DNA from 3 places in the Lactiplantibacillus paraxiangfangensis genome. Region 1 is predicted to be linked to each of the others. Evidence: predicted binding sites of a transcription regulator. Region 1 holds the regulator's gene; each other region holds the start of a gene.
What was found. Region 1 encodes NrdR, which represses ribonucleotide reductase genes. Its sites were predicted from a motif close to ACACNATATATNGTGT; they were not measured.

Region 1 (10,304 bases):
TCTTTAGTAGCTTCAATCATTCGGTTTAAAACTTGACGACCAATATCCTTATGGGTAATGGCCCGGCCCTTAAACCGAATCGAAACGCGAACTTTGTCACCCTTCGACAAGAACTTTTCAGCATGTTTCAGCTTCGTGTTAAAGTCGTTAGTGTCAATCGCTGGGCTCAAGCGGACTTCTTTAATGCTGACCACTTTTTGCTTCTTACGCGCTTCACGTTGCTTCTTTTGTTGTTCGAAGCGATACTTCCCATAATCCATAATTCTGGCAACGGGTGGCTTCGCTTTCGGAGCAACCAATACCAGGTCTAAGCTTGCATCTTCGGCAATCTTCATTGCATCTTGTCGTGACTTGACACCTAATTGTTCACCATCACTGGCGATCAAACGTACTTCGCGAGCACGGATGCCGTCATTAACCATTGAATCTTTAGCTATGGTAATTCACCTCCGTAAAATTTTAGAGAAATTCACAAAAAGAGCGGGCACACAGTGCGCCCGCTCAACCCCGTTAATGGGAATCAATTCATCGTTCATCTGCCCGATGACTCTAGTCACCAAGGCGAGAAGCGGGTGCTTCTGCTTTTTTTCTCAACTCCAATACTATACCAGCATCCAAAGTTGATGTCAACTATATCTTGACGTTATTTGCTAGCACCACGGCTGTAGTGTTGAATTTCTTGGGTGATGGCGCCGATAAACATGTCGACCCCTTCAGATTCAGTCCGTTCTTCACCGTACTTCCGCACCGAAACGCTCCCGTTAGCAACTTCTTGGTCACCGACAACTAACAAGTATGGTACTTTCTTCGTTTGTGATTCACGAATCTTGTAACCCATCTTTTCGTTGCGGTCATCAATGCTGACCCGGACACCGGCTTCAGCTAAACGACGACGAACCGTTTCAGCGTAAGGACCGTGGGCACCGTTGTTAACTGGGATAATCGTAACTTGCTTTGGTGCTAACCAAGTTGGGAAGGCACCCTTGTAGATTTCAGTCAAGTAAGCCACGAAACGTTCCATCGTTGAAACTAAGCCACGGTGAATCATAACTGGACGATGTTCTTCACCATCAGCACCGACATACTTCAAGTCAAAGCGTTCTGGTAATAAGAAGTCTAATTGGATAGTTGATAACGTTTCTTCACCACCAAGGGCCGTCTTCGTTTGCACGTCCAACTTAGGACCGTAGAAGGCTGCTTCCCCTTCGGCTTCAAAGTAATCCAGACCCATGTCATCCATGGCGGACTTCAACATCTTTTGGCTCCGTTCCCACATAGCATCGTCGTCAAAGTATTTAGCTTTGTTTTCTGGGTCACGGTAGCTTAAGCGGAACCGGTAGTCAGAAATATCGAAGTCTTCATATACTTCAACCATCAAGCTTAAGATTTTCTTGAATTCGTCTTCGATTTGATCCATGGCAACGAAGGTGTGACCATCGTTCAAGGTCATTTCACGAACACGTGATAACCCAGTCAAGGCACCAGATTTTTCGTAACGGTGCATCATCCCAAGTTCAGCGATCCGTAATGGTAATTCACGGTATGAGCGAATATGATGGTTGTAAATTTGGATATGAGATGGGCAGTTCATTGGACGTAATTCCAATTGTTCGCCATCGCCCATGTCCATTGGTGGGAACATGTCCTCACGGTAGTGGTCCCAGTGACCAGACTGCTTGTAAACATCCAAGTTAGCTAAAACTGGGGTGTAAACGTGTTGGTAACCGTTAGCAACTTCCTTATCAATGATATAACGTTCGATTTGACGACGGATCGTCGCACCGTTTGGCATCCAGTAAGGTAGACCGTTCCCAACTTTAGGGTCAACGAAGAATAAGTCTAATTCATTCCCGATTACCCGGTGGTCACGTTCGCGGGCTTCTTGACGCCGCTTTAAGTCGGCATCCAAGTCCTTTTGCTTCAAGAAGGCAGTCCCGTAAATCCGTTGGAGCATTGGATTGCTGGACTTGCCTTGCCAGTATGCACCGGCAACGGACAATAACTTAAAGATTTTAACTTTACCAGTTGAAGCTAATTGGGCCCCATCAGATAAATCAACGAAGTCCCCTTGCTTGTAAACAACCACTTGGCCGTCATTTGCAGCGGCACGGTCGTTAACTAAGTCTTGTTGGTAAGGATCGTCGCCAACTAAAGCCAACGCGTCGTCTTTTGACAAGACTTCACGAGTAATTGGCAAGTTTTGCTTAACGATTTCGTTCATCTTTAAGCTAATTGCTTCCAAATCATCTTTACTGATTTGTTTCCCGTCGGCTTCAGCATTATCAGTGTCGAAGAAGAAACCGTCTTGGTTCCCTTCACCACTCCCAAAGTGAATGTTTGGGAACAATTGCTTGATTGCATTTGCTAATACTTGAGCTGCGGTTTGGCGAAGGACGTTGATACCGTCTTCGCTATCACCCGCGATAATTTCGATTGAACCGTCAGTGGTTAAAGGTTGGCGATAATCAACGATTTGGTCGTTGAACTTCCCTGCAACTGACCGTTTCGCCAATGAAATACTAATCGACTTTGCAATATCTTCCGTCGTTACGCCGGCATCAAATTGCTTTTCAGCACCATCTGGGAACTTAACATTAATACTTGCCATAAATTTGACACTCTCCTTAAAAAATTACCCACTCACCAAAACACCGCGCCGGGACGACAAAAAAGTCCCTAGTACTAGACTTAGTCTAATACTAGGGACGTGATTGACGTGGTTCCACCCGATTTTTCGATACGTTAAACGTACCGACTCATTAGCGCTAATAACGGACGCGTTCCGGCTCATTTGAGCATGTTCGCAAAAGTGGTATCCCCATTAACTTGGTCCTCAGCTTCCAGAACTAGGCCGAGATCTCTGTAATCACAAGTAAACGAAGCGTGTCTCCTGCATCTGTTTTCATTAAACCACTTCTACCAAAAAAGTCAACTGGATTAGGACTTTTTTATTTTTGATTAGTCGCTTCATCGCTCCGCCGGACAGAATCAGTGGGCTGTGGGGTCGGCTACAGCCAAAGGACGGGCTTCCGCCTCGCTTGAAAGCCTAAAGCCCAAGTCTTTCAAGACGCCCCGCCATGTCGTCTGGCACACAACGCCAGGCAACATGGCCGACACTGCCCACTGGTTCTGCCGGCTGCGCTAGGATTGGTTGAAAATAAGCTAAATCAATTTTCATAGAAAGAACACCTTAGCTGGAGGTCGACCATTTGGTATCAGATTTTTATGATTTTAACCTTCTGTTTCTAAATAAAAAAAGCAATTTCAAGACTTCACATCAAGAAATTGCGTTAATTTTATTGTTCTGGATTGAGACGCCGGTTTTGACCGACCATCTCAATTTCAGTCGCTAAATAGCGGACCCGTTGCATGATTCGTTGAGCCTTGACGGGTTCTTCGTCACCCTTTTGCGAGATTGTCAGGTAACCGTCTTGGAGCTCCTGCATCGAGAAGTTCGATGAGAAACACGTTGGCAATTCTTCTTGCATCCGGTATTCCAAGATCACACCGAGAACGTCGTCACGAATCCACGTCGACGACGCATCAGCACCGATATCATCAATCATCAGAATCGGTGCGCGCTTAATCGCGTCCACTTTGTCCGCGGAAGTATTGTTACTGATGGAACGTTTCATTTCTACCGCGAAGCTTGGAAAATGAATCAAGGTCGTTTGAAACCCATTCGTCGCTAAAGCGTTCGCCATTGCGCCTAACAAGTAAGTCTTGCCGACCCCGAACGACCCGTACAAATACAAGCCCCGGTGAAACCGTTTGGGTGCTTGGGTGTACGCGTCAATGAAGTCCATGGCAGACATCAGTGCCGTGGCACGGTCTCCATCCTGATCATAAGACTGAAGCGTCGCGTTTTGAATATTTTTTGGCATACTAATCGAGCGGACCCGGTGCTGCAATTCACGGGCTGCCTGCTCTTCTTGCAACTGGGGCGTTGGTTGATAGGCGATATCAATCAAATGATTGCTCATGACAAGTTCAGGTTGATAACCCGGTGCTTGCGTTGGTTCATGCCGTGCCAGTTTTCGTTTTTCTTCACAAAACTCATAGAGTTTAGCAGACGATCGTTCGAGCGCATCCTTGGATAATTCCTTTTGGTGAGCGGCTAAAAAGCGACGAACATCCACGTCTTGGTAGACCGCGTCCATCAAAGCTTCATAACGATGATTCAAATTACGGCGATTCATCAACATTTTTAATGTATCTGAAACATTCTCCATTTTTTAGTCCTCCTTTTTGGAATTAGCATCTAATTTTGCGACCCGTTCGGCAAGCTGTTTCCGCTGCGCTTCAGTCAACTGATTAGCCGCTGACTTAGACTTCGGTGCGGCTTGCTTACCCTTGGTCTGTTCTTGCGCCCATTTTGGCACAATTTCTTTACGGACCGGCCGCCCATTATTCTGGCGACGCGCTGGCCGTTTTTTCGGCTGTTGTCGCGTCTTAATGTAAGCTAACGCGGCTTCTGGCGTCGTCAAAGAATGCTGCTGCCAGTCATTTGCAACCGTTTCTAATAAGTTCCGGTTCAGTGCCGCCAACTCCCGGTTTTGTAACAAGTAAAAGACGAGCATATTGATCACGGCACTCGGCAAAACACCCCGATTGACTAAATCATGAACCAACCGGTTTTCACCGGACGTGACAAACCCGTGTTTTTCCTGTTTTAAATCGGCCAAAAAGTCGTACGGTGTCGTACTTTTTGCGTAGCTCACTAACTGCTGTTCAGCAGCCGTTAGCTGACCCTTAGCCGTGGAACTCGCCTTTGCCGCTGTCGCCAGTGCGGGCGTTTCCGCTACTGCGGGTTCACTTGGTCGTTCATAGCGCCGCGCAATCAACAGTTTCAGCTGACTTTCATCGAACTGACCAGTCGTCAAACTGGCCACTTCACTGATCAGTTTAGCCATTTCAATCTCGCTAATGCCGTAGACCCGGCTCTCCGTGATGATGAGCTGGCGTGACCCAGCCACCTGCTTCAAGTCGACGTAGTTTTGCTTAAGCACTTGCCCTAACAATTGCCAATCGAAATCATCGTCCCCAATAACCGGATTCGTTGCCTCCGCCGGTTCTTGCGCCGCCAACTGTGCACGGGCTTTTTGAACCGACAACGGTGCGTCGTTCGTCACTTTTCGCCGGTCAATGTGGAAGACTTCCAACAAGTCGGCGGTCACGTTTTGTGCCTTTGAGAGATCAACACTGGCCGGCGTAAAATCTGACGCTAACTGCTGGTAACGTAACTCACCCACCGTATCTAACAACAAGATACTCAGTAAGTCATCCGCAAAGAAATGCAGGGCGGTCATGGGAACTTGTAACCGGTAAACGTAGACCGCACCCAGTTCGTCTTCTTGATAGTAGCTTCGCAATAAGCCAGTTGCTTCTAACTTTTTGCGGGCCCTTAGAACACTCGGTAAATCAGCGCCCAGTACGCCTAGCAACTCAGCGTGACTCCGCCGGTTACTGAGTTCATTTTCAGAACTCTGAAGGGAGCGTAGCGCCGCGTACAGGCTGTACGCCAACGGTCCAATTAACGGCAAGTACAATTCCGCTAAGACGGCCTGGTCAGACGCACTTAATGCGGGTACAGACGGTACCACCAACCCCGTTTTAGGTGTTAACTGTGGTTCGTTATTCGTTTGCATTGCCTGCACCATTCTTTATCTTTTAATCTTTTTTCGTTTTCGGCGCGCGACTATTCTTAGGCTGTTTGGCCAACTTGACTTTGTCGCGCTCCATCATATCTTGAAGTTCGTTTAAGAAAACGTGCATATCTTTGAATTGTCGATACACGCTTGCAAAACGAATGTATGAAATTTCATCGATATCTGCCAATTTTTCCATCACGTACTCGCCAATCACTTGACTTGAAATTTCATTTTCACCTAGTGCGCGAACTTTATTTTCAACGTCATCGACAATGCTAGTCATGGTTTCCATGCTAACAGGCCGTTTTTCAGCGGACCGAATAATTCCGCGTAATATCTTTTCGCGGTTAAATTCTTCCCGCGCACCATTCTTCTTAATAACCAATAATGGTGTTGCTTCGACCCGTTCAAAGGTTGTAAACCGGAACCCACAGTTTTCACATTCACGGCGACGGCGAATCACGCGACCGTCATCGGTCGGTCGGCTGTCAACCACGCGGGAACCATTATGATGGCAATGTGGACATTGCATAGACTTCTCACCTCATTTTGCTAGTAGTCATAAACATTTCTTTAATAATTTATAGTTTTCAGCCATTTTAACACGGTAGTTCTTGTTTTATCAACGTTTTCTCCGTTATCGATCACGACATCCGCCATGGCGACCTTCTTATCCAACGGTAATTGACTCGCAATTCGCGCCTGCGCATCCCCTCGACTGAGGTGATTTCGTGCCATCAATCGTTGTAACACAACGTCCGCTGGTGCCGTAACGACCATGACCTGGTCACAGACGTTTTGCCAACCACTTTCAAATAATAACGGCACGTCCAGGATAACCGCGCTTGGCCGCGTTTTGCCAGCCGCAACGGTCGCTTTGAGCATCGCGTATTGAATGGGTAGGCTCGTGATCGCCGTCAGTGCGGCTAGCGCCTGAGGGTCGGAAAAGACCTTTTTGCCCAACCACGGCCGGTTTAACTGGCCATCCGCTAATAATGCTTGGGGCCCAAAATGCGCCGCAATTTTAGCCGTGGTCGGCTGACCGGGACCTTCGACCTGCCAAGCAATCTTATCAGCATCCACGATGGGCAATCCCGCTTCCGCTAACATCTTAGAAACCGTTGATTTTCCGGTCGCAATACCACCGGTAAGTCCAATAATTTGTGTCATGGCAACCACCTACAAACGCTGTTCGTGCGGGCAGAAGTGGGTGCCACGTTGAGCGACTTTGATCTTTTCAATCAGTGTCCCACAGCGTTCACACGGTTCGCCTTCCCGACCGTAAACGTGCAACTGGTTTTGGAACTGACCAGCTTCGCCAAACGCCGTTGAAAATGAGTGCACGGTCGTGCCGTGACCCTTAATGGCCATCGCCATCTCGTCAATAATGCTCTGCCGTAAACTAGCGATTTCATCTTCCGTCAGTGAGTTAGCTGGACGCATCGGGTGGATCTTGCTCATCCATAACGTTTCATCCGCATAGATATTACCAATTCCAGCAATCTTACTCTGGTCAAGAAGTAACGGCTTGATCATCTTTTTTGATTGACTGAAAATGCTCGTCATATACGCCACGGTCAACTGATCAGCGACCGGTTCGGGCCCCATTTTCTTGAGCCCACCAACCGTATTTTCTTCGCCCGTCGGCACAAGCGTCATCCGCCCAAACTTTCGGGTATCGTTATACAGTAAATCCCGATCATCAGTTAAGTGAAAGACAACGTGGGTATGCTTGGTCTGCTCCTGACCACGTGGTGCGACGTTATACTTACCTTCCATTCGAAGGTGTGACACCATGGTCAAACCATTGCTGAAACGAAAGAGCAAATACTTGCCACGCCGGTCGACTTTTTCAATCGTTTGTTGTTTTAAGCGTTGTTTAAAGCTTTCAACATCATTGTTAATGATTTTCGGCCAAAAAACGTCGATACTGGCAATCGTGGCCCCCTTCACGAGGCGGTTTAACCCCCGCCGAACCGTTTCAACTTCTGGTAATTCAGGCATTCTGATTCCCCCTACTTTGCATCGTACCAGGTATCGCCAAAGTGACTTTCCACTTTCAACGGCACGTCCAGCTTAACGGCTGAATCCATCACGCTTGGTACTAATTTTTCTAGCACTGGAATTTCTTCCTTGGGTGCTTCAAAGATCAATTCATCATGGACTTGTAATAGCATCGTGGCTTTAAGCCCTTCCGCCTTTAACCGGTCTTGCATCTTGATCATCGCAATCTTGATGATATCCGCTGCACTCCCTTGAATTGGCGTGTTCATCGCCGTCCGTTCAGCGAAAGACCGCTGATTAAAGCTCTTGGAGTTAATGTCTGGCAAATAACGCCGCCGATGGGCAATCGTTTCAACGTATCCTTGGTCATGGGCGGATTTAACCACTTGATCCATGTACGCTTTAACGCCCGGATATTCGCGGAAATACGAGTCAATAAACTGCTTTGCTTCCTTACGAGTAATGCCAATATTTTGTGACAGCCCATAATCACTGATACCGTAGACAATCCCGAAGTTCACGGCCTTTGCTTGTCGCCGAATGTTTGGCGTCACTTTTTCTGGTGAACTGATATTAAAAATCCGCATCGCCGTTGCCGCATGGATGTCGTCGCCCTCTTTAAAGGCTTCCTGCATATTCTCGTCGCCCGTAATGTGTGCGAGCACCCGCAATTCAATCTGTGAGTAGTCAGACGAGAAGATCTGCCAACCCGCATGGCTAGGGACAAATGCTTGGCGAATCTTCCGGCCTTCTTCCAGCCGAACGGGAATATTTTGCAAGTTCGGGTCTACGGAAGACAAGCGGCCCGTTTGCGTCAACGTTTGTAAATAACGCGTGTGGACTTTTTGATCCGACGAATGAATGGCTTCTAACAACCCTTCAACGTAAGTCGAGTTGATTTTTGAAATCTGGCGATATTCTAAGATGTTGGCCACAATTGGGGCTTCCGGTGCTAGTTTCTCTAACACGTCGACCGCCGTTGAATACCCCGTCTTGGTTTTCTTAATGACGGGCAGCTTCATCTCTTCGAATAAAATGTGCCCTAACTGCTTTGGCGAATTAATATTAAATTCTTCGCCAGCTTCATGGTAAATGGTTTGTTCAATTTCACTCAACCGTTCCTTGAACTGGCTCCCCATTGCTTTTAACGTACCACTGTCCACGGTGATTCCGGCCATTTCCATCTGTGCTAAGACAACGGCCATCGGTTTTTCAATATCGTCGTAAAGTGGGTCTTGCTCGTTAGCCTTTAACTTCTTCAATAATTCTGGCTTCAAGGCAGCGATGGCGGCTAACTTCCGCGCTAAGTGACTGAAGAAAACCTGGTCATCTTCAGGAATCGCCCGCTTAACACCCTTGCCATAGACCGTTTCGTCGCTTGGCAAATCAGTGTAGCCGTGTTGTTCAGCCAGATTGCCCAAGTCATTGCTGTTATCGTTAGTGTCCAGCAAATAAGAAACTAATAACAGGTCAAAGTCGACCGTTTTCAATTCGATTCCTAGGCGGTGTAACCCAACCATCGTGCGTTTCATGTCGAAGACGTCTTTTTTGACCGTCGTACTGCTTAACAGGTCACTCACTTCTGGCTTCATCAACAACTCAACGTCACGACTGACGTACCATTTGCCGTTTGCGCCAATCGCAAACCCGGCAAACGCAGACGTATGGTAATTAGGTGTCGGCATCTCTAAGTAGAAGTCGATTTGATCACCTAATTGCGCCAGTTCACCTAAATTAGCGGACGTTAACGTCGTGAAATCAATTGGTTTTTCTGGTTCATCGGATTGAACGTGCAATTTCTTTAAGAAAGATTGGAAATCCATTGCGCTATAAAACTCGGCTAATTGATCAATGTCTGGCCCATCATAGGCGAGATCGGCCAAGCCAACTGTGATTGGCGCGTCACGCTTAATCGTTGCCAGTACCTTAGCACGTGTAGCCAAGTCGTGGTCCTCAATTAAGTGTTCCTTCATCTTGCTCTTCTTCATCGCGTCGACGTTTTCGTAGACGCCTTCAATTGACCCGTATTCCTTCAACAGTTTCAGGGCCGTTTTTTCACCAACTTTAGTGACCCCCGGATAATTATCAGACGTATCACCCGTTAGTCCCTTCATATCAATGATTTGCAGTGGTGTGATACCTAATTTTTCTTGGACGTGTTCTGGCGTATAACGTTCTACTTCGGAAACACCTTTAACCGTTACGGCAATGGTCGTGTGGTCCGTCGTCAACTGGGTCAAATCACGGTCACCCGTAACGACCGTCGTCGTGTAACCGGCGTCGTCAGCCTGCTTAGACAGGGTCCCAATAATATCATCGGCTTCAAAGTCTTTTAATTCATAGTGTTGAATCCCATACGCATCTAAAAGTTGCTTGATGTATGGCATCTGTTCAGAAAATTCAACCGGGGTCTTCGCACGACCGCCCTTGTAGTTATCGAACATTTTAGTTCGAAACGTTGTTTTACCAGCGTCAAAGGCGACGAGCATATCAGTCGGCTCAACGGCCTTGATCATGTGGTCCAGCATGGTGTTAAACCCGTAGATGGCGTTGGTATGTAACCCATCCGCGTTAGTAAAGCGTTCAAGTTGGTTATGTAACGCAAAGAACGCCCGGAACGCCACACTGTTACCGTCGATCAATAATAAT
Region 2 (10,304 bases), on a different contig from region 1:
CCGGGTGGCCTGTAGCCAGCGCCAGGCTGCTTGCAACCGCTTATTCAAACTGTCCGTCGGTACGGTTCGATCGTAGGCCGTGGGATTTAATCCGGCTGGCGTCACCTGCGAAGGTTGCGCCAGCAATTCAGCCAGTTGTGACAAATGGTTATCAGCTAATGATGTAATGGTCAAGCCAAACCGTTTGCCCACGGCCTGCATTAATTTAAAATAAGTGGCCGTGAGCGGTTCCGCTTCGCCTAATGCTGGTAACACCCCACGAATATAGCGACTAAAGGCCGTATTTGGCGTTAAAATCAAAATATCCGCTGGGGTCCAATCTTGCCGATGCCGGTAAAGCTGATAGGCCACCCGTTGCAGTAAGACGGACGTTTTACCGCTCCCCGCGACCCCGTCAACGAGTAAGACGCGGTGCTGTGCTTCACGAATGATGGCGTTTTGTGATTGCTGAATTGTGGCGGTAATTTCTTGTAACCCACCGCTGCGATCTGTCGCCAAAACGGCCAACAACAACGGGTCACCAATCGCCGTTTGCGTCTCGATCACTTGGTGTAACTGGTCGTGGTCGATGATAAACTGCTGCCGGTTTAAGACGGTAACCGGAATCGTGCGGCCGTTAGCTTGATAACTCGTCGCTCCCGTCCGATTAGCGTAATAAGTGTCAGCAACGGGTGCACGCCAATCGTAGACCAAGTCAGTCCCGTGTTCGTCCACGTAACCAACTTTTCCCAAGTAAAACGCTTCTGGCACATCGTCACCGTAATCAAGGTCCAGCTTAGCAAAGTAGGCCTGCGGCAATAAGAGCTGGGCGTGTTCTAACCGAACCTCGGCCGTATGGTAACGGGCGTTCAACGTGTCAATTTGGCGGCTATTAGTCTCGATACTGGCAAAAGTATCCAGGGTCTCCGTATAAGACCCCAAATCCAAATGACCATCCATACTTAATTGTTGTTGAACCGTCCGGGCCTCCGTCGTCAAGGCTGCTAGTTGGGCCGTTAAGGCGGTAATATCAGTCGTCAGTTGATGATACAATCCTTGTAAATGTGCTTGTTCCGTCGTCATCAGCAACACCTCCGACGACCTAGTTTACACGCATTGTTTAAAATTAATAGTCTGTTTTTTGGGGTAACGACCATGGTATAATAATAGTGGGGATAAGGTAATACATATCAAATGGCCTGATTGTGAGCACGTCAACGTAGCTCACAATCAGGCCATTTTGTACTATTGTATATCATCCATTTGAGCGCACAAAAAAACTCAATCAACGAATTGACCGAGTTAATTGGTTTAGTCGTAATCGGGAAAACAGGATTTGAACCTGCGACCCCTACGTCCCGAACGTAGTGCTCTACCAAGCTGAGCTACTTCCCGTTAAAAAATTAAATAAAAAGCCCTAGTTAAAAAACTAAGACTGTGAATTTCGATCGGGAAAACAGGATTCGAACCTGCGACCCCCTGGTCCCAAACCAGGTGCTCTACCAAGCTGAGCTATTTCCCGATACTATGTTACGATGCACCCAGTAGGAGTCGAACCTACAACCTTCTGATTCGTAGTCAGACACTCTATCCAATTGCGCTATGGGTGCAAATTAATATGCCGAGGACCGGGATCGAACCGGTACGGTTATCACTAACCGCAGGATTTTAAGTCCTGTGCGTCTGCCAATTCCGCCACCCCGGCAAATTAAAAGCGGAAGACGAGATTCGAACTCGCGACCCCCACCATGGCAAGGTGATGTTCTACCACTGAACTACTTCCGCATAAAAATATTAAGTTGTAAATGCCGACTAGAGGATTCGAACCTCCGACCTCCTCATTACTAGTGAGATGCTCTGCCAACTGAGCTAAGTCGGCATGTGCGGGTGAAGGGACTCGAACCCCCACGTCGTAAGACACTAGAACCTAAATCTAGCGCGTCTGCCAGTTCCGCCACACCCGCATGATTGTTATTTAATCATGCCCGTTGTCGTAACTAACAGCCTTACTCGCTTGCCTTTGACAACTATTTAACTTTATCATTCAAGCAAATGATTGTCAACAAGTTTTTATAAATCTTTTTGGATAAATATGCGGTTTCTGTTACTTAAGCCGCATATTTTCCGACAAGAAATATTATAGCACGGGTCTGAAATTTAGCAAACCCTATTTTGAAAAAAAGTTGATTTATTTCATGTTTTTTCTTCTGAATCACATGATAAATCCTGTTATATCACCACTTTATGCTTTAAAGACCGTTTTTAAAAAATGTTGATTTCCACCATAAAGTGGCCATTTTCCTATTCAAATCACCCCGTCACTTCTAAATTAGCCACGATCATCATTCAAAATTAATACATTTGTTCAAAGTCTAAAATTGTTACCATCGCCACAGTAATACTGCTGAGCTTTTTCCGCTCCGTCGGGTAGCCTTGGGTGCTATGGGGGACGCCCTCAGCCATGGTGCGGTCTGAGGACTCGATTCAAAGCCGATAACCCGCGTCTTTGAATCGCCCCACAAGATTGGTAGCTGAGAACCGCCTACCAATCTTGCCGCCACAGCACCTAAGACTACCCAACTCCGCTAAAATTTGCTTTGCTATTGTTATTTGTAACAGATAATCAGTACCAACCAGAATAGCTTTATATGCATTAACCTCAGTACTACTACAATTAATCTCCTAACTTAACAAGACTACGAATTAAGTCAAAAAGTGGCTATCAGAAATTTGTTGATTTCTGATAGCCACTTTTAGCATTAATGTCGAGCGTCGTACCCGTAGGCAGTTGACGACTTAATTAAGCTTGTTTTTCAATTTTAGTTTTACCGTGCATGTAAGGAACCAAGACGTCTGGAATCGTGATCGAACCATCTTCGTTTTGGTAGTTTTCCATAATGGCGGCAACGGTCCGGCCAACGGCTAACCCACTCCCGTTTAACGTGTGGACATATTGAAGCTTACCATCGTCATCACGGTATTGAATGTGCGCGCGCCGTGCTTGGAAATCAGTACAGTTTGAACAACTTGAAATTTCACGGTACTTGTTTTGTTCTGGGAACCAAACTTCCAAGTCATGCGTCATGGCAGCCGTAAAGCTCATGTCACTCGTGGTTAACGTAATAACGTGGTATGGCAAGCCAAGTTTCTTCAATAATGATTCCGCATTGTTAGTCAGCTTTTCCAATTCATCCCATGAATCTTCAGGCTTCGTAAATTTAACCATTTCAACCTTGTTGAATTGGTGTAACCGAATTAAGCCTTTAGTATCACGGCCAGCACTCCCCGCTTCTTCACGGAAAGCAGGACTTAACGCCGTAAAGTAAACTGGTAACTTTTCAGCTGGAATTACTTCATCGCGGTAGTAGTTAACCAATGGGACTTCCGCCGTTGGAATTAAGCTCAAATCTTGCGTCGTGATCCGGAACGCGTCATTTTTGAACTTAGGGAATTGGCCAGTGCCGTACATTGATTCGTCGGTGACCATGTATGGTGGTAAGACTTCGGTATAGCCTTCCGCTTCGTGTTGATCCAAGAAGAAGTTATAGACGGCCCGTTCCAACTTGGCCCCATCGCCAATGTAGTATAAGAAACGACTACCAGAAACTTTAGCACCACGTTCAAAGTCTAAGATGCCTAAATCTTCACCTAACGTCCAGTGAGGCTTAGGTTCAAAGTCAAACTTACGGGGGGTGCCGATGCGGCGAAGTTCAACCGAACCATCTTCCGTTGCACTGATTGGAACGTCTGGGTGTGGAATGTTTGGTAAGTGCGCAGCCATGTCGTACACCTTAGCTTCAGTCGCACGGCGTTGTTCATCTAATTCCTTAATTTCAGCACTAACTTTTTGCATTTCAGCAATTTCGCCGCTAGCGTCTTCCTTGTTCCGCTTTTTAGCTGAAATTTCACCCGAAACTTGGTTCCGCGTTGACTTCAGCTGTTCGCTCTTAGCAATCAAGTCACGGCGTGCCGTATCCTCGTCTAATAAAGCATCAATATCGGCTGGGTCCACGTTCCGGTTTCCAAGTTGTTCCTTAACAAAGTCTGGTTTTTGGCGAATCATTTTAAGATCTAACATATTCTAATCCACGTCCCTTTCAGTAATTTAGCTAATAAAAAAAACAGTCTCTCTCCCAACTAATTGGGACGAAGAGACTGCGATTCGCGGTACCACCCAAGTTCAGAATTAATTAAAATTCCACCCTTAAAACGGATAACGGACCTAGCCGTGCAGTATTACCTGCCCACATTGTCGCGTCGGAGTTTCGACTTCCGGTTCACACCACCCACCGGTTCTCTGAACGTCTACTTAAAACGCGCCGTGTTTAATATTCAATGTCTACTATAAGGCATGGATTGCTAAAAGGCAACTAGCTTAGACTAGCAACTTTTTCATCAATCAACTTAATGACTTCTTTACGGGCTTCTGGATCCGCAACAAAGTCTAACTGATCACCATCGATTTGCATCTTAGGACTGTGATCATAGTTCGCATACCAGTTAGTATAACGTTCGTTTAACGTTTGATAATATTTATAAAGATCGGGATCTTGGTCGATCTGTTCGTATGAGCGGCCCCGCTTTTGAATCCGTTTCAACATCGTGTCAAACGAGATGTTAATGTGGATCAGTAAGTCCGGACTCTTTTGGTGTTCTGCTTCTGGTAATTCTTGCATCATGTTATTCAGCAAAGAATCGTAGATATCGACTTCAGTACTCGTCGCACGACCAAGGTCGCCATTCAAGTGAAATAACAGCGAATCCTCAAAGATCGAACGGTCTAGCACATCCAAGTCGTTCGCAAATGCGGACTTGATGCTGTCCAACCGTTTATTTAAGAAATAAATTTGGAGTAAAAAGGCGTACTTTTTAGGGTCCTTATAAAATAACGGTAAAATGGGATTGTCATCTACGGATTCGTAAAACGCGTGGGAGTCAAAATGTTTGGCAACCAGCTGCGTTAAACTCGTCTTGCCGGCACCGATTGTTCCTGACATTACAAGCATGGGGCGTCTCTCCTTTAATATACGTACAATTTCGTTCATTCTTCAAAGCAACACTACATATTGTACGCACCTGTTTAGCAAAATGCAATATCTAGGGCGAGTTATGTTAATAGAAATTTACAGCATCCGCTGAAACATTATCAGATGAGTATTTAGCGTCAAAAATAGGTCTTCCAGCTTATCAGTTAGAAGACCTATTTTGCTATTTATTTTCTCGCGCTTTTAACAAGCTAACGTATTGTTCTAAGGTTAAATTATGCTTAGTGATAAACGCCGCGCTCTTTTTACCCACGTAACGGAAATGCCACGACTCGTAATCAATTCCGGTCGATTTTTCGCCGTTTTTAGGAAAACGCAGGATAAACCCGTAATCAGCAGCGTGTTTGATCAGCCATTGTTGCCCCTTATTCTTATCTGAAGCGGACAATAATTGATTGTCATGGGCATTGAACCACTGGGTGTTCATGATATCCGCGGCTAAACCGGTCTCGTGTTCACTCTCACTTGGTGCTGCCACAAACTCTTTCGTCAACTTCAGCGCTTGCTTAGCAGACTTGCCTTCATTCTCATAAGTCTGAATCGACTGGTTCCAGACTTCTTGTTGATAAGCCACTGACCGGTAGCCCGAAACCATCGTGGTTGGGTAACCCGCCTTCTTGGCACCGGCTAAGAAAGCTTCTAACGGTTTCACGATTGAACTGCGAACCGCAATCCCATCAACATCCGACTTGCTGAACGTCATTTCAGCACGCTTATGCCACTTATTAACCAGCACTAGGTCACTATCCGAAGACTTAACACCCTTAGGAAGCGCACTGATCAGTTGTTGTCGCCGCGACTGCTGGCTAGTCTTCTGACTCGCAGTCGCCGTTTTAGCCTTATTCGTCGTCGCACCACAGCCACTTAACACGCCCGCTAACGCAACGAAGGCCAGCCCTTTCAATACTACTCTCTTTGTCATTTTCTCTCTCGCTGCCTTTCTCACTTAGGTTAGCATACCTCGCAAAGCCATAAGGTGTTACTAAAACTTTCTTCAATCTATCTTAACGAATTTGTAATAATTAAACTAGCAATTCGATAATAAAAAAGTATAAAAATCGTCTGCGACTAGACTAAAAAAGCCGTTCAGAAATATTGGCTATTTCTGAACGGCTTTTCTTAATTATGATCGTCGAAACGTGTGCTTTAACTAGTCATCATGATGAGTTTTCGTCAGATCAACTTTATCCAACGGAATCACCTTAGTTCGGTACCGAATCTTGTAGTAAGCGTACAGGATAATGAACAATGGGATACTCATATAAGTGATCCCGATTGCTTGCCAGTCTAACGTGGCAAAGGAATGCAGATCTTGTCCGATAATAACGATCACGCACAACAAGAATGCAAACCACGGGCCAAATGGGAACCACTTCGCATGGTAGCGAAGTTCACTCAATTGGTGACCCTGCTTCACAAAAGCTCGACGAAAACGCAGATGTGAAATGGCAATCCCTAACCAGGCAATAAACCCGGTCAAACCACTTGCTGAGACTAGGAAAATGTAAATTCGTTCACCAAAGAGGCTTGATAAGAAAGTTAACAGACCAATGACCGTCGTCCCTAACAAAGCCACGATTGGAATCCCGCGCCGGTTGACCCGACCAAAGGTTTTCGGTGCGTATCCTTGTAATGACAATGAATACAGCATCCGCGTTGAGGCGTACATCCCCGAGTTGGCTGCAGATAATACCGAGGTCAAGATAACGGCGTTCATCACACTCGCCGCAGCGGCTAAGCCCGCCCGCCTGAAGACTAAAGTAAACGGACTAATTGCAATATCCGTCGCCGATGACCCTAATAGATCTTTTGATGTATAAGGAATAATCGCGGCAATCACGAAGATCGCTAAAATGTAAAATAACAAAATCCGCCAAAAGACTTGTTTGATGGCCTTGGGAATACTCTTTTCCGGCGTTGCTGATTCGCCCGCCGTAATTCCGATTAATTCAGTCCCTTGGAATGAGAAACCAGCCACAACGAAGACGCTTAAAATCGTCGGAATCCCACCAACAAACGGCGCCTTCTTATAAGCAAAATTGGTTAAGCCGGTCGCGTGACCGCCCATAATACCAAAGATCGTCAAAACACCAACGACTAAGAAGATTAAAACGGTGACCACTTTAATTAGTGACAACCAGTATTCCGTTTCACCAAACGACCGTACTGACAACGCATTGATCGTAAAGATCAAAATCAACGCCACTAAACTAAAGACCCATCCCGGAATATTTGGTAACCAGAACTGCATGACAATTGCCGCGGTACTAATATCCACCGCCAACGTAATCGCCCAGTTAAACCAGTAGTTCCAGCCCATCGCAAATCCTAACGCTGGATCAACAAACCGCGTCGCGTACGTTGAAAACGACCCTGATACGGGTAAATAGGTCGCCATTTCACCGAGACTAGTCATTAAAAAGTAAACCATTATCCCAATACCAACGTAGGCCAGTAGCGCACCACCGGGCCCCGCCGTTGAAATTGCTGAACCGGATGCCACAAACAAGCCGGTCCCAATACTACCACCCAATGCAATCATGGATAAGTGCCGCGTTTGTAACGATCGGTGCACTTCCTGATGTTGTTCTTCTGCCATTGCAGAACCTCCAAAAAATCGATTTATATCTAAAAGTGTTCACACCGATTCAGGTAAGCTCAACCAAAATAAAAAAGTCCCTTTGCAAACTGCGCAAAAAGACTTTAATCAGATTGATTGACTAATGCTGATTTCATCGTCGATAGCGCCCCGCAACTATTCCAGCTGCGACAGTCCTTGATTTATTCAACCAAGGCCCAACGGACAAACCGGTCACCAGTTTGTCGATTTCGGCGGTCGTCCCTTTCACCAACGCTCGCAGACGGTGACCCGTCTCCCGCTGGTTACTGATGTTAACCGCATCCTCTTCTTTCGATATACTCAACCATTATACAAAACCCCAGTTGGTTTGACAACTGGGGTTGGTGATTCATTTTAATAAAATTGGTCAGGCAGCATGGTTTGACCCAGTGCTTTGTTGTCCGAGTAGTCGATTGGAATATCCACGACGACCGGGCCCTCTGTCTTGAACGCTTGGTCCAAGACTTGATCTAAATCTTCTGGTTTTTCCACACGAAGACCAGTAGCGCCAAAGCTTTCCGCGTATTTCACGAAATCAACCGGGCCAAATTTGACCGCGGCGTCTTCACCGTACTTCATTTCTTCTTGGAACTTAACCATGTCATAGGTGCCATCATTCCAGATCAAGTGCACGATGTTCAAGTTCATCCGCACGGCCGTTTCCAAGTCTTGCGAAGAAAATAGGAACCCACCGTCACCAGAAACTGAGACGATCTGCGTGTTTGGCCGAACTAACGCTGCGGCAATCGCCCAAGGCAACGCCACACCTAACGTTTGCATCCCGTTACTGAATAACAGGTGGCGTGGTTCATAACTCCGGAAATGGCGGGCCATCCAGATGTAATGGCTCCCAACGTCAACCGTCACGGTCATCTCGTCAGTCACCCGTTTTTGCAAGGCAGAAATAACGGATAACGGATGATTCAAGTCGGACTTTTGATCAATGTTGGGCACAAAGTCGCGGCTTTGTAACCGTTCCTGTAGACCATCAAGGTAAGTCTGTGAATCAGCACTTAAGTTATACCCGTTCATGTATGGTAATAAGAAATCAAGGGTTTGCGCAATGTCGCCCACAAGTTCCGTCTCTGGTTGGAAGTTATGGTCAATTTCAGAGCGCATGTCATCGATGACAACGATTCGAGCCTTGCCTTCAGCGTTCCAGTTCCGTGGTTCGTATTCGATTGGGTCGTAGCCCACGGCGATCACCAAGTCAGACTTTTTAAGCAACATATCCCCTGGCTGGTTCCGGAATAGCCCGACACGACCAAAGAAGTGGTGTGCTTCAAGGTCCCGTGAAATCACCCCGGCAGCTTGGAAAGTTTCAACAACTGGCAAGTTAGCCGCGGTCACCAAGTTACGGATGGCTTTCGTGACTTCTGGTGATGAAGCCCGCATCCCAACTAGCAAGACCGGTAACTTAGCCGCTTTTATTTTTTGAGCTAATAAAGTCGTTTCAACGGGACTCGCTGGTCCTAATTTAGGTGCTTGAAGTGGCGTAATGACTGGTGTGCGTACGACTGAATCAGTCACATCTTGTGGGATGCTGACAAAACTAGCCCCCTGCTTAGCAGCCGTTGCTTCTTGATAAGCGTTCGCAATGACTTCTGAGATGTTTTCAGGTTCTTGTACTTCAGCCGTATACTTCGTAATTGGTTTAAAGAGCGCAGCGTTATTCATGCTTTGATGCGTTAAACGGAGTAAGTCAGCCCGTTGCACTTGCCCAGAAATGGCCAAGACGGGATCACCTTCCGCCGTAGCGGTCACTAGCCCAGTAGCTAAGTTGCTGGCACCAGGACCAGACGTCGTCAGAACAACCCCTGGTTTACCCGTAATTCGCCCGATACCGGCCGCAATGAAAGCCGCGTTTTGTTCATGGCGAGTAACCACCATTTTGGGACTCTTAGGATTAACTGGGTGTTCAAGTCGTTCAAAAACCCGGTCAATCTTTGCGCCGGGAATCCCAAATACATATTTAACATCATGGTTGATCAGACTATCAACGATTGCGTCCGCACCATAGTATTTATTCTCTGCCATTTCTGTTTCCCCTATCTTCTATCTTTGTGAAAATCATTGTTAGAATACCATAAATAACGTTGTAATCATAGGAATTTAAAGCTTGTGAAAAAGTTTATAACTTGATAGTTCTGAAAAGATAAGCTAAACCTTGATAGGTCGAATCCAAGTCTAGTAAAACGCATACAATTCAACTTAACTTTGTGGGCCTGCTCACTTGTCCGCCCGTAACCGCGCCAAAATCGTATTTAATTGCGCCATTTTATCCTCTGACTGGTTGGTCCAATCCAGGACGGGAATCTCTTTAACGGCTAGCAGTTCCTTAATTAAGGTCGCAATCTTCTGTTGGTCTAAGAATTCCAGCCACAGCTGATCCGCTTGTGAAAAAATAGTGTTGACGACCTTTGTCCCCTCGTAAGCAACGGGTTCAACGTCTTTAAAGACCTGGTCAAAATAGCCGCGATCAGGAAACGTGTGTAACGTTCCTTCTATGGCTGACACCACGTCCTTAATGGAAATCTCTTCTGGTGATTTAGCCAAGTGGACCCCACCATTATTGCCACTACTCGATAACACGAGCCCGGCAACAACCAATTTACGAATAATTTTGCGAATATAACTAGCAGAGCCGCCGATCCGCTCGT
Region 3 (10,304 bases), on a different contig from region 1:
CGCAACAATCGATGGATATGTCAAAACCCCACCAATAATCCCCATAATGACGGGATCGGAACCGAGTTTTTTAGCGGCCGTAAAACCAACAAAAATCGGTAGGAAGTAGAAGACGGAATCCCCCATCGCACTAATAATGACGTAGGTTGGGGCCGTGGTGCTAACCACCTTAAAGGTAATCAGTAGTGCCAAGATCCCCTTTAAAATCCCTGAAGCGGCTAAAAGTCCAATCACGGGAATCATGGACCCCGTGATGACCCCAATCAAATTACTGAAGCCCCATTTAACTAGGCCCCACGCAGTATCTGGCCGGTTAGCCGCCGCGTTCGTTTCAGCTACGGCCTTGGCCGTTTCAGAATCATTTGAAAATTCTGGTCCAATTAACTTAATCACCGCGTCGTAAACGTCCGTAACAGCTGGCCCAATCACGACTTGATATTGACCGCCAGCTTTGGCGATGTCAATGACACCCTTCAAGTTGGCCACCACGTCATCGTTAGCCTTACTCTCATCTTTTAAGTAGAACCGCAACCGGGTAATGCAATGAATCAAGCTACTAATGTTTTCCACACCACCGACATTTTCAACGATATCGGCTGCTAACTGATCATACTTGCCAGCCTTAGGGAGGCGTCCCTGACGCTTAGCGTTGAACGTATTCGCATTTAGCCGGCCCGTCGCAACCACTGCGCCAGCGGTTTGCGTCCCCGTCGTCACATCCAAACCGTCCAATTTATCGCTTGAATTGGTCACGGCTAGGACGACTGTCGTCTGCCGGTTAGCCTTTTCAATCATTGCGAGATCCATCGTTGCGATGGTGTCGCCAGCCTTAACTTCATCGCCAGCCGCCACCGTCAATTTGAACGGCGTCCCCTTTAAATCAACCGTATCAATACCTAAGTGAACTAAAACTTCCAAATTGTTGTCTGGCGTCGTAAACCCCAACGCGTGTTTCGTTTCTGCAATCATTGTGACCTTCCCACTAACGGGCGCCACAATATCTCCACTAGTCGGCTGAACCCCAAAACCTAGTCCCATCATTCCAGCAGAAAAAACGGGATCTTTAACAGCCGCTAACGGAATTACCTCACCGGCAACCGGTGATAAAATTGTAACCGTTTGTGCGTGTGCCATAATACTCTCCTCCAATCCTAACCCTGTGACAAAATAATCGATTGATATGGCTTCAAGACCATCTTGGGCTGCACATCCACGTTATCGTAGTTGGATAACACCACTTGGGCATCAACCATCTCAGTCGGTAGCGCAACCACTGTTGCGTTCGAATAAAAATTATTTAAAACGAGTAGGCGCTGGGAACCCAGGGTGCGCCAGTAGCCGAAGACTTGCTCGTCATCTAAGCGCCACGTCTGGTAATCACCATCCGCAATGATTGGCATCGTCTTCCGTAATCGAATTAACGTTTGGTAATACTTAAAGAGTTCCCCGTGTGCCAATTCATCGGCCACGTTAATCTGATCCTGATTGGTTGGTCGTAACCATGGCCGCCCAGTCGTAAAGCCAGCCGTCGCACTGGCATCCCACTGCATCGGTGTCCGTGAATTGTCGCGGGCCTTAGTCTTCACGATGGTAAACGCATCCGCATGACTATACCCGCTACGAATGAGGGCCCGATAAGCATTCAGCGCTTCGATATCAACGTAATCCGCCATTGATGGGTAGTCCGGATCAGTCATCCCGATCTCTTCTCCCATGTAAATAAACGGCGTCCCCCGCAGTAAATGAATGACCGTCGCGAGCATCTCAGCCGACTTGACACGGTACTTGCCGGCATCCCCAAAACGGTTAATTGCCCGCGGTTGGTCATGGTTATTCCAGAATAGGGCTTGCCAGCCACCGCCTGCGTTCATCCCGGTCGCCCAGTCATCTAGTAACTGTTTCAACCGGGGAAAATCAAAGGCCATTCGCGACCACTTACGACCATCAACGTAATCAGTCTTAAGGTGGTGAAAATTAAAGACCATCGACAATTCGTGGTTAGCCGGATTCGTATACCCAACGCTATTGCGAATAGTTGTGGATGACATTTCACCTACCGTGACACTGTCCGGATCCTGACCATAACTAGTCTGATTAAGTTCTTTCAAATAGTCATGGACGATTGGCGTATCAGTATATAGCGTTTTGGACGCTACGCCCGCGGGTGCGTCCACCAACTGTTCGGATTTCCCCGTAACGTTGATGACGTCAAACCGGAAACCGGTCACGCCCTTGTCACGCCAGAAGTTGACCACGGCGGCACAAGCTGCCCGCACTTCGGGGTTATGCCAATCCAGATCCGCCTGCGTTTCATCGTATAAGTGGAGATAATACAAGTTGGTCTCCCCAAATGGCGCCCAGGCCGAACCCCCGAACTTTGATTCCCAATTAGTCGGTAAGCTACCGTCCGCTTTTGCTGGGCGTAAATAGTAGAACGCTTGATACTTCTTATCACCCGCTAGTGCACGTTGGAACCACGGATGCTGGGTCGACGTATGGTTGAAGACCATATCAAGCATGACGCCGATATGGACCGCCTTTAACTTTGCGACTAATTCTTCAAAATCACTCATGGTTCCAAATTGCGGATCAATCCGGTAATAATCAGCGATATCGTAGCCATTATCATTTTGTGGTGAAACAAAAAATGGATTGAACCAAATCATGTCGATATTCAATTTTTTTAGATAGGGAATTTTTTCGATAATGCCCCGGAGGTCACCGACACCATCCCCATCGCTATCATAAAAAGACTTCGGGTAAATCTGGTAAATAACTTGTTGTGATAATTTCATTGCACTTCTCCACTTTTAATTTGCTTACATTGGTTTCCGTTGCCGGCGAGCAAAGTCGCGGAAACGGAACTTATCCGCGCGGTGTCGCGATTCCGTAAATTGGAATGCCCGCGCATCCGTCAAACTGGTCACGCTGCGAACAACTGCCATGTAGGCGCCGGGATCTAAGTTTAGTTCCGCCCGGTCCTCAGCGTTCGCTGGTTCCATCGTAATTTCCTTCGTGGCGTACCCAATTTCTAACCCCAACTCATCTTCAAAGTAAGCGTAGAGTGAATCCTCGGCTGCCCTGCGCGGAACGTCTGGAATAACTGATTTTAAAATATAATCTTTATCAATAATGTCTGGTTCATCATCAATCACCCGCACCCGCTTGATTGCCGTCACCGGTTCCTCCGTTAGGTCAACGCCCAGCGAAGCAAACGCGGCAATGGGCAACGTTGCCTTCGGATCATACCCATAGACCACGTTTTCGGTCGCAATGTGTAATTTTTGTGCAAGTTCTTTGTAACTCACAATTCCTGAGACTGGGAATTCATACTGCCGATGTTCGATCACCAGTGAGCCCTTGCCCCGAATCTTTTGAATATAACCGTTCTCTGCCAACGTCGCTAAAGCCTTACGCCCCGTCTCCCGGGAAATTCCGTAAAGGTCGCACAGCTGGTTCTCACTAGGTAAGTAAGTCCCTAACTGGTAGACTTCCGCATCGATTTTCTGCATTAAATCGTCATAAACTAGTGCCGATTTATTAATCATGACCACCGTCCTCTTTTCCGTTAACGCTTTCATTTATGAATATATACTTGTTTAGACAAGCTGTCAACGTCAAAAATATAAACTTCCAAAATAGCCGTATATAGGAGTTTGTATATATAATTAACTTGTATAAGATGTCTAGACAAGACTAAAAAATCGCCTATGACTAGGTCATAGGCGATTAATTCGTTAATATTCTTAATGATTCAAACTAAAAGATTGATCCTCATTAGTTGCATCAGTCTTCTTAGCCGCTGCCGCTTGCTCTTCGGCAATCAGACGGGCCCGTTCATGCTTGTTATACCAAGGTGAAACGGTGAAAGCTAACACGTCGTTCATCAAGTAAACGGAGCTGTTGATGAACATGGCTAAAGTTGCAGATCCTTGACGGAATGAAATGAACCATAACACCATCTGTGCTAACCCGGAAGCAACCCACCAGAAGTACTGGTTGTTGTAACGTAGGAAGCAGATGACACCGGCAGTCAGGCAGATTGCAAAGCTGATTGCGTCGATCCACGGCCGCGGATCATCGGTCAAAGCACCAATTAAGTAACCTGAAATCCCATAAACGACTAAGGTCGATACAATGGCCACGACCCAGGTCCGGCCCGTGAACTTCCGAATCTTAGAAACCATGTTCACGTTCCAGCCGGCACTCAATAACACTGGAATATCCAGGGTCACAACGTAGGCAAGCTGTTCACCGATGCTAAGGTAGTTCTTTGCTGAAAACCCAACGACGATAAAGCAAGCTGCGGAAATTAATCCTAGCCAGCCATTCACCGACTTGGCGGCGTTGATAGCCAACACACAAAGGACACCCAAAGTTGTCCCAATAAATGTTAGAATGGATAACGTTGTGATTGGCGCGTTAACCAGCGTCATCACCTGACAGCCTAAGCTAAAGAAGAATAAGTAGTAGTTCTGTTGCGGCCAACCTTTCAATTGGTGTGATAAGAATTTAAAATAATTACTCAAAATCATGCTCCTCTTTCCGTTTATCAATATGCGGTTGTTAGTGTCCAGTTGGCCAACTAGTCACGGTTCACTACCATATGTAGTGCTTCTGTTCGAAACAACACTATATATTGTATCATTAACTTTGACGATGAAAAGTCCAAATTCTTGAATATTAAACGCGTTGTAAACAACCAATCCGGATTCAGCCCGCCACACAGGCCTTTTTGGACTGGAAATTTTTTTGGACTTTTTTCTGAAAACGATTGCAGTTAAATGTCGCGATTTGCTTGCTCAAATCCCCACTGTGCGCCCAATCTTGAACATTGCTTTTTGTCGGATATCTGCCGTTGCAGTATACTAGGGATGGACATTATTTTATCTACAATATATTTAATATTTTTGGAGGATTACATGATAACTCTTAAATCAGATCGCGAGATTAAGGGAATGCAAGAAGCCGGCGACATCATGGTCGGCCTCTTCCACGCCTTGGAAGATTACATCAAACCCGGAATAACTACTTGGGACGTTGACCATTTCGCATACGAATACATCATCGCCCATGACGCTACCCCCGGTGAATTAAACTTTGAAGGCTACAAGTACTCAACTTGTGTCAGCGTTAATGACATGATTTGCCACGGTTGCCCTAGCAAAGACATTTTAGTTAAGGATGGCGACCTCTTAAAAGTCGACACCGTTATTAACTACCACGGCTACTTGAGTGACTCATGTCACGCATTCGTTGCCGGTACGCCATCACCCGAAGTTAAAAAGTTAATGGACGTTACCTTGAAAGCCCTCTACTTGGGTATTGACCAAGCCGTTGTCGGTAACCGAATTGGTGCCATTGGCTGGGCCATTCAAAACTACGCCGAAAACGAAATGGGTTACGGCGTTGTCCGCGAATACATCGGCCATGGTATTGGACCGACGATGCACGAAAAGCCTGACGTTCCTCACTACGGCGAAGCTGGCCATGGGACCCGTTTAAAGGCCGGTATGACCATCACGATCGAACCAATGGTTAACATCGGTGACTGGCGTTCTGGCGAAACCGCTGACGATGGCTGGACCGTTCGAACATTAGACGGTAGTCTCAGTTGCCAATACGAACATACCTTAGTTGTTACGGACGATGGTCCTAAGATCTTATCTTCATACGACCACGACTTTGACGCTAAGTACCTTTGGAATAAATAGGTTAGATATAAAAAGTGAGGCCTTCAAAATTTTGAAGACCTCGCTTTTTTGCTTGTTTTAATGACTTATGGACTAAAAATCAACTAACCTTTGATTGGCGGACCTTTAATTGGATCTCAACTTCAGTTGTAACTACTTGATGAACTTAGCGGCAAACTCGCTAAATTGCTTACCCGCACCTGCTAAGAAGGACTGTGTACCTTCGTTAGTGATGTGGCCGTTTTCGTCGGATAACTTATCTGTATTACCGATATATAATTCAGGCTGTTGCATCGTTGGCATGTCTAAGAATACCAATGATTGACGTAAGACGTGGTGTGCTAAAACGCCAGAGATGCCAGAAATTGATTGTGACGCAACCAACGCTGGCTTGCCGCCCCAAACACTTTGACCCCAGGGACGAGAAGCAACGTCCAAGGCGTTCTTCAAAGCAGCTGGAATACTACGGTTGTGTTCAGGTGTCACGAAGATGATTGCGTCCTGCGCCGCAACGGCATTCCGGAATTCGGTATATTCAACCGGTGAAGCCTCATCGTAGTCTTGATTGTAAAGTGGTAACTTAGCGATATTTAAGTACGTTACTTCTGCATCTTCTGGTAAGCCCGCAACGATTGCGTCAGCCACCCCTTTAGAATAAGAATTTTTACGAATGGAACCTACAATTACACCATATTTTGTCATATTTATTAACAGTCCTTTCAAATCAATTTCACTTACTAATAGTAAGTATATCAATAAATCATTAAAGTGCAATCATTTTGATTTCTTTACTTAAAAAAAGAGGACTAGCATCCGCTAATCCCCTTATATCATCGTATTTATGGTTTATCTAAAAAGTCTTGATAGTCCGCTTCGACTTGTTCAACGTAGGCCTCTGACCAGTTAGCCATGGCATCATCAAACTTCGTCGTGCTACCAATGTAACCACGAATCATCGCCGCAGTTGGGCTCTGCGCGTGGGCCTGTGCTAAAATCATCGCACACGTATTGGCGTACGCTGAAAATTGTCCCCAATCCAAAGTCGCAATATCGATTGACTCTTTCATATCACGGAATTGACGCACGTAAAAGCTCTTGTTGGCCATTTGGAAGTAGCCTAAAAAGACATCCGAAGTGGCCTGTAAAATGCGTTGCGAACTGACGATCCGTTGACCTTCGGAAAGTTCGAGGGCTGCCGTCAGAGCTTGTTGGGACTGGCTTCCCACTTTACGGGTCGGTAGCGCCTCCTTGATCTGTAAGACCATGTGGCTGCCGTCCGTACTCGTGAGCAAGACCAAGTAACACAGCGACCCAAAACTCCCCACACCAACACTGTGGCGGATAATATCGGTCACTTCATATTGTGACAACAGTAAAGCGACGTCCGTTCGAACATTGAGCAAATATTCTTGAATCCCATGCTTTAAGCCCCGGTAAGTCTTCTTATCAATGTGTACGGAACGCGGTGCGTTGTCCTTAAACTGGCGCTCACCGCGGCTATTTGTCCAAGTAAACTTACGTACAACTTGTTCAGAATTCCGTTTTTGGGCTTTTTTAACTAAATCCGCAATAAAGTTCGCCGTGTCTTCCGGTTGCCCACCGAAATTCAAAACGGCCTGGACTTCATTGTCCCGGTAGAAACGATCCAACGTCGTTTGGTCAAACATGCGTTTAATTGCTTCGCGGTAACTAGCACTGGCTGTCCGGACGAGTTTGTCGACCTTTTTAGGCTTAAAATTCGAGTTACGGGCGGCTAAAATAATGCTGACGAGCAATCGGCGTAAATCCCATTCCCACGGGTGGACACCCGCTTCGTCAAAGTCGTTAAGGTCAAAGACGAGCCGCCGTTCTGGCGACGCGTAAAACCCGAAGTTACCTAGATGCGCATCACCACAAACAACGGCTGGGATCTCCGTTGACTTTTGATAATCCAAATCATAATCCATCAGTTCCACGGAACCCCGAAAAAAAGCAAACGCGGAAGCTGACATGCGCTCACGGCGCAGTGGCAATAATTCCGGTACTAACATCGCACGAACGTGTTTCAAATACGCGCCCGCGTTACGTTCAACTGGTGTAAACGTTCCTAGCTGGTCAAACGACGTGGTTTGGCGTCGGGCTTTCCCGAGCGCAATTAATTCGGCAACGGTGTGGTGCTGACGAATATGTGTTAAATCAAGTGGTGGCATGCTGTATCAATCCCTTTTATTTTAAACTATTTCCATTATAACGATTTCATTGGTCAAAAAGAACTATCATCATCCTTAACTGCTGTTTAAGATTGTGACGTCCACCACACGATTCTAGTTGACGCACTCATCAAATTAATCTACAATTTAATCAATAGCGATGAAAGCGCTTACTTAACTTGAGGAGGGGTCGTATTATGGCAAATTCAGAAAAAACTTTAGTTCTCGTTAAACCCGATGGGGTCGCTGAAGGACACATCGGAGATATCATTTCTCGTTTAGAACAAAAGGGCTATCAAATTTCCGCCCTGAAAGTCACCACCGCAACTGCCGAACAACTTCAAGCCCACTATGCTGAAAAAGTGGGAAAACCTTACTTTAAAGAGATCGAGACCTACATGATGGAAGGGCCATTAGTTGCCATCATCGTCAGCGGCGCAAGCGTTGTAAAGGCCATCCACCACTTAGCAGGTAATACGCGGCCATCCGATGCACAGCCAGGTTCGATTCGGGGCGACTACGCCCATGATTATCCTGACGGGATTTTGAGAAACATTATTCACACTTCTGACAGCCGTGAAAATGCGCATCACGAAATCGCCATCTGGTTCCCCGAACTAGCCGTATCCTCACGTAAAGGTGAAACTGATTAATAATCCTTGAAATTCTCGGTCACGACCGGGAATTTTTTTGTTTGGCAATTGAACGAAGCTAACCCACAAAGTCACCCAACTAACCGTCCAAACACGTTGCAATCTTCGCCTAATCCCCCCCTGGCTATTATGATTAGGTTAATAAACAAAGGTTGGGGGGACTTGTAATGAACTTAGTACTGGGACCATATATGCACCGATCAAATACCACTGAAACACCTAAGCTTTCGATGTACACTGCGTTAGAACGAATTGATGGCGCCATTCAACTAATTAAGCAAACCGGACTGACTGGTCTAACTAACTCAACGGCGACGTTAGGCCTGAACCTGACCCATTTGATCGGTACCAACGTGATTGTGACTAATGATTTGCGTCACTTCACCATTATTGTCCGAGATCATCGGGACACCTTCACCCTGACCGGTTGTCTTATTCAGGACACTTTTCATAACATCGTCAATCCACTGAAACCCCGGTACTTGATCTCACTCAACCGCCAGCTAATTGATAATAGCGACGATTTAATTGAAACCATCTACAATCAGCTCTAAGCAGGCAAAAAGGCCTTAGTTACCCAACGAGTGGGTAATTAAGGCCTTTCCTATTTCTTCGATTAAAAATTACGATGCCAGTGATTGCGGCGCCGCTACGGGTACCGTCTGTGGTGCGTGCAGGACTTCGTGCGGTAACCGCACTTGTCCGTTGGAATTGTGCTGAGCCGTTTTGTTTTCAACGGCTGGATTGACAACGTAAACACTTGGTGCTGGCTCATGCTTCGGTGCTTCGATCGATTCAAAAACCAACAACGCCCCAAAGGCGACGATTCCCAAACGTAGTAACCAAACGATTTTTTTCATAAAGCGTTCCCCCAAAAACGATTTATTTCATTTTAATGTAACACGGATACCGCTAATTATATTGTAAAACCCCTGACTCTTTTATTATTAATAAGCTTTCCGTTCCAACCACGCACGATTCGTCAGCTTGTTTTCATGAAAACTTAGTAGACTTTAATTTGACATCAGTTGTGATTTATCAAAAATATAAGTAATTAAATTGAAACTGTCTCCCAAACTACCCATTGCAGTAAATAACTGGCAGTACTAATACCCGATTTATTAATAGAATCAGTTTAAAAATAGTCATTGCAACATTTATATCGCTACAACAGCGAGCCTGAGAATACGTGCCTGTGCAACCGGATTCGCATGCTGATCCGCACCGGTTTCAAAGGACATATTCAATATATGAAAATAAAAATAATCCATTCCATTCAAGACGTATACAGGCAAAAAATTCTTGAAAGCATTACAAGCCACATGTACAATATTCTTGTACAAGAATGTAAAAGCAGCGTTTCATTTCTAAAATTCTATCTAACGAAAATCATTTTAATTCAACACGTTAACTAACGTTTTGGCTTAAATTAACTACTTGTCACGAAATTGAAAATGAAACATTCATCAAAAACTACTCGGAGCCTCTCTTAGTGTCACAATTTTTTCCACACCATAAATATAAAGCCAACATTACACATAGCAGTTGATATGCCACCACTTGGTCAAGTCCTTTAAAATCAGCTACAAAGACTACTGTGTAACGAAAGCACAATTCCCATTTTTCATATTTGAGGAGGTGGAAACTAATGTTATTTACGGTCTTGTTCACTTTTGCATTGATTTTATTCGTCATACTAATACATCTTTTAAATGATTTAAAAAGGTTCATCAAAAAAGATGAAGTTTACTTTTTTGGCTTATTTATAA

Region 2: the regulator NrdR is predicted to act here: its motif matches at 5,036-5,051, upstream of AAA939_RS04855 (deoxynucleoside kinase).
Region 3: the regulator NrdR is predicted to act here: its motif matches at 4,630-4,645, upstream of pnuC (nicotinamide riboside transporter PnuC).

What each region holds. Positions count from the first base shown of each region.
Region 1 covers NZ_BTPW01000005.1:61,963-72,266, reverse strand. Annotated here, with positions in the region: gene infC (translation initiation factor IF-3) at 1-422, opposite strand, end outside; ribosomal protein L20 leader region at 467-590, opposite strand; gene thrS (threonine--tRNA ligase) at 644-2,608, opposite strand; gene dnaI (primosomal protein DnaI) at 3,297-4,232, opposite strand; gene AAA939_RS03620 (replication initiation and membrane attachment family protein) at 4,236-5,660, opposite strand; gene nrdR (transcriptional regulator NrdR) at 5,671-6,183, opposite strand; gene coaE (dephospho-CoA kinase) at 6,225-6,821, opposite strand; gene mutM (bifunctional DNA-formamidopyrimidine glycosylase/DNA-(apurinic or apyrimidinic site) lyase) at 6,831-7,655, opposite strand; gene polA (DNA polymerase I) at 7,667-10,304, opposite strand, start outside.
Region 2 covers NZ_BTPW01000007.1:46,294-56,597, reverse strand. Annotated here, with positions in the region: gene AAA939_RS04900 (UvrD-helicase domain-containing protein) at 1-1,062, opposite strand, end outside; tRNA gene AAA939_RS04895 (tRNA-Pro) at 1,301-1,374, opposite strand; tRNA gene AAA939_RS04890 (tRNA-Pro) at 1,428-1,501, opposite strand; tRNA gene AAA939_RS04885 (tRNA-Arg) at 1,516-1,589, opposite strand; tRNA gene AAA939_RS04880 (tRNA-Leu) at 1,599-1,684, opposite strand; tRNA gene AAA939_RS04875 (tRNA-Gly) at 1,693-1,764, opposite strand; tRNA gene AAA939_RS04870 (tRNA-Thr) at 1,786-1,858, opposite strand; tRNA gene AAA939_RS04865 (tRNA-Leu) at 1,862-1,943, opposite strand; gene serS (serine--tRNA ligase) at 2,780-4,057, opposite strand; gene AAA939_RS04855 (deoxynucleoside kinase) at 4,350-4,985, opposite strand; gene AAA939_RS04850 (M15 family metallopeptidase) at 5,188-5,946, opposite strand; gene AAA939_RS04845 (amino acid permease) at 6,175-7,623, opposite strand; lysine riboswitch at 7,759-7,940, opposite strand; gene alsS (acetolactate synthase AlsS) at 7,999-9,681, opposite strand; gene AAA939_RS04835 (RrF2 family transcriptional regulator) at 9,874-10,304, opposite strand, start outside.
Region 3 covers NZ_BTPW01000013.1:73,046-83,349, reverse strand. Annotated here, with positions in the region: gene AAA939_RS08870 (PTS sugar transporter subunit IIABC) at 1-1,134, opposite strand, end outside; gene treC (alpha,alpha-phosphotrehalase) at 1,152-2,795, opposite strand; gene treR (trehalose operon repressor) at 2,820-3,545, opposite strand; gene pnuC (nicotinamide riboside transporter PnuC) at 3,747-4,535, opposite strand; gene map (type I methionyl aminopeptidase) at 4,923-5,714, shown strand; gene AAA939_RS08845 (NADPH-dependent FMN reductase) at 5,847-6,395, opposite strand; gene AAA939_RS08840 (DUF2252 domain-containing protein) at 6,533-7,882, opposite strand; gene ndk (nucleoside-diphosphate kinase) at 8,080-8,535, shown strand; gene AAA939_RS08830 (hypothetical protein) at 8,703-9,089, shown strand; gene AAA939_RS08825 (hypothetical protein) at 9,159-9,395, opposite strand; gene AAA939_RS08820 (hypothetical protein) at 10,184-10,304, shown strand, end outside.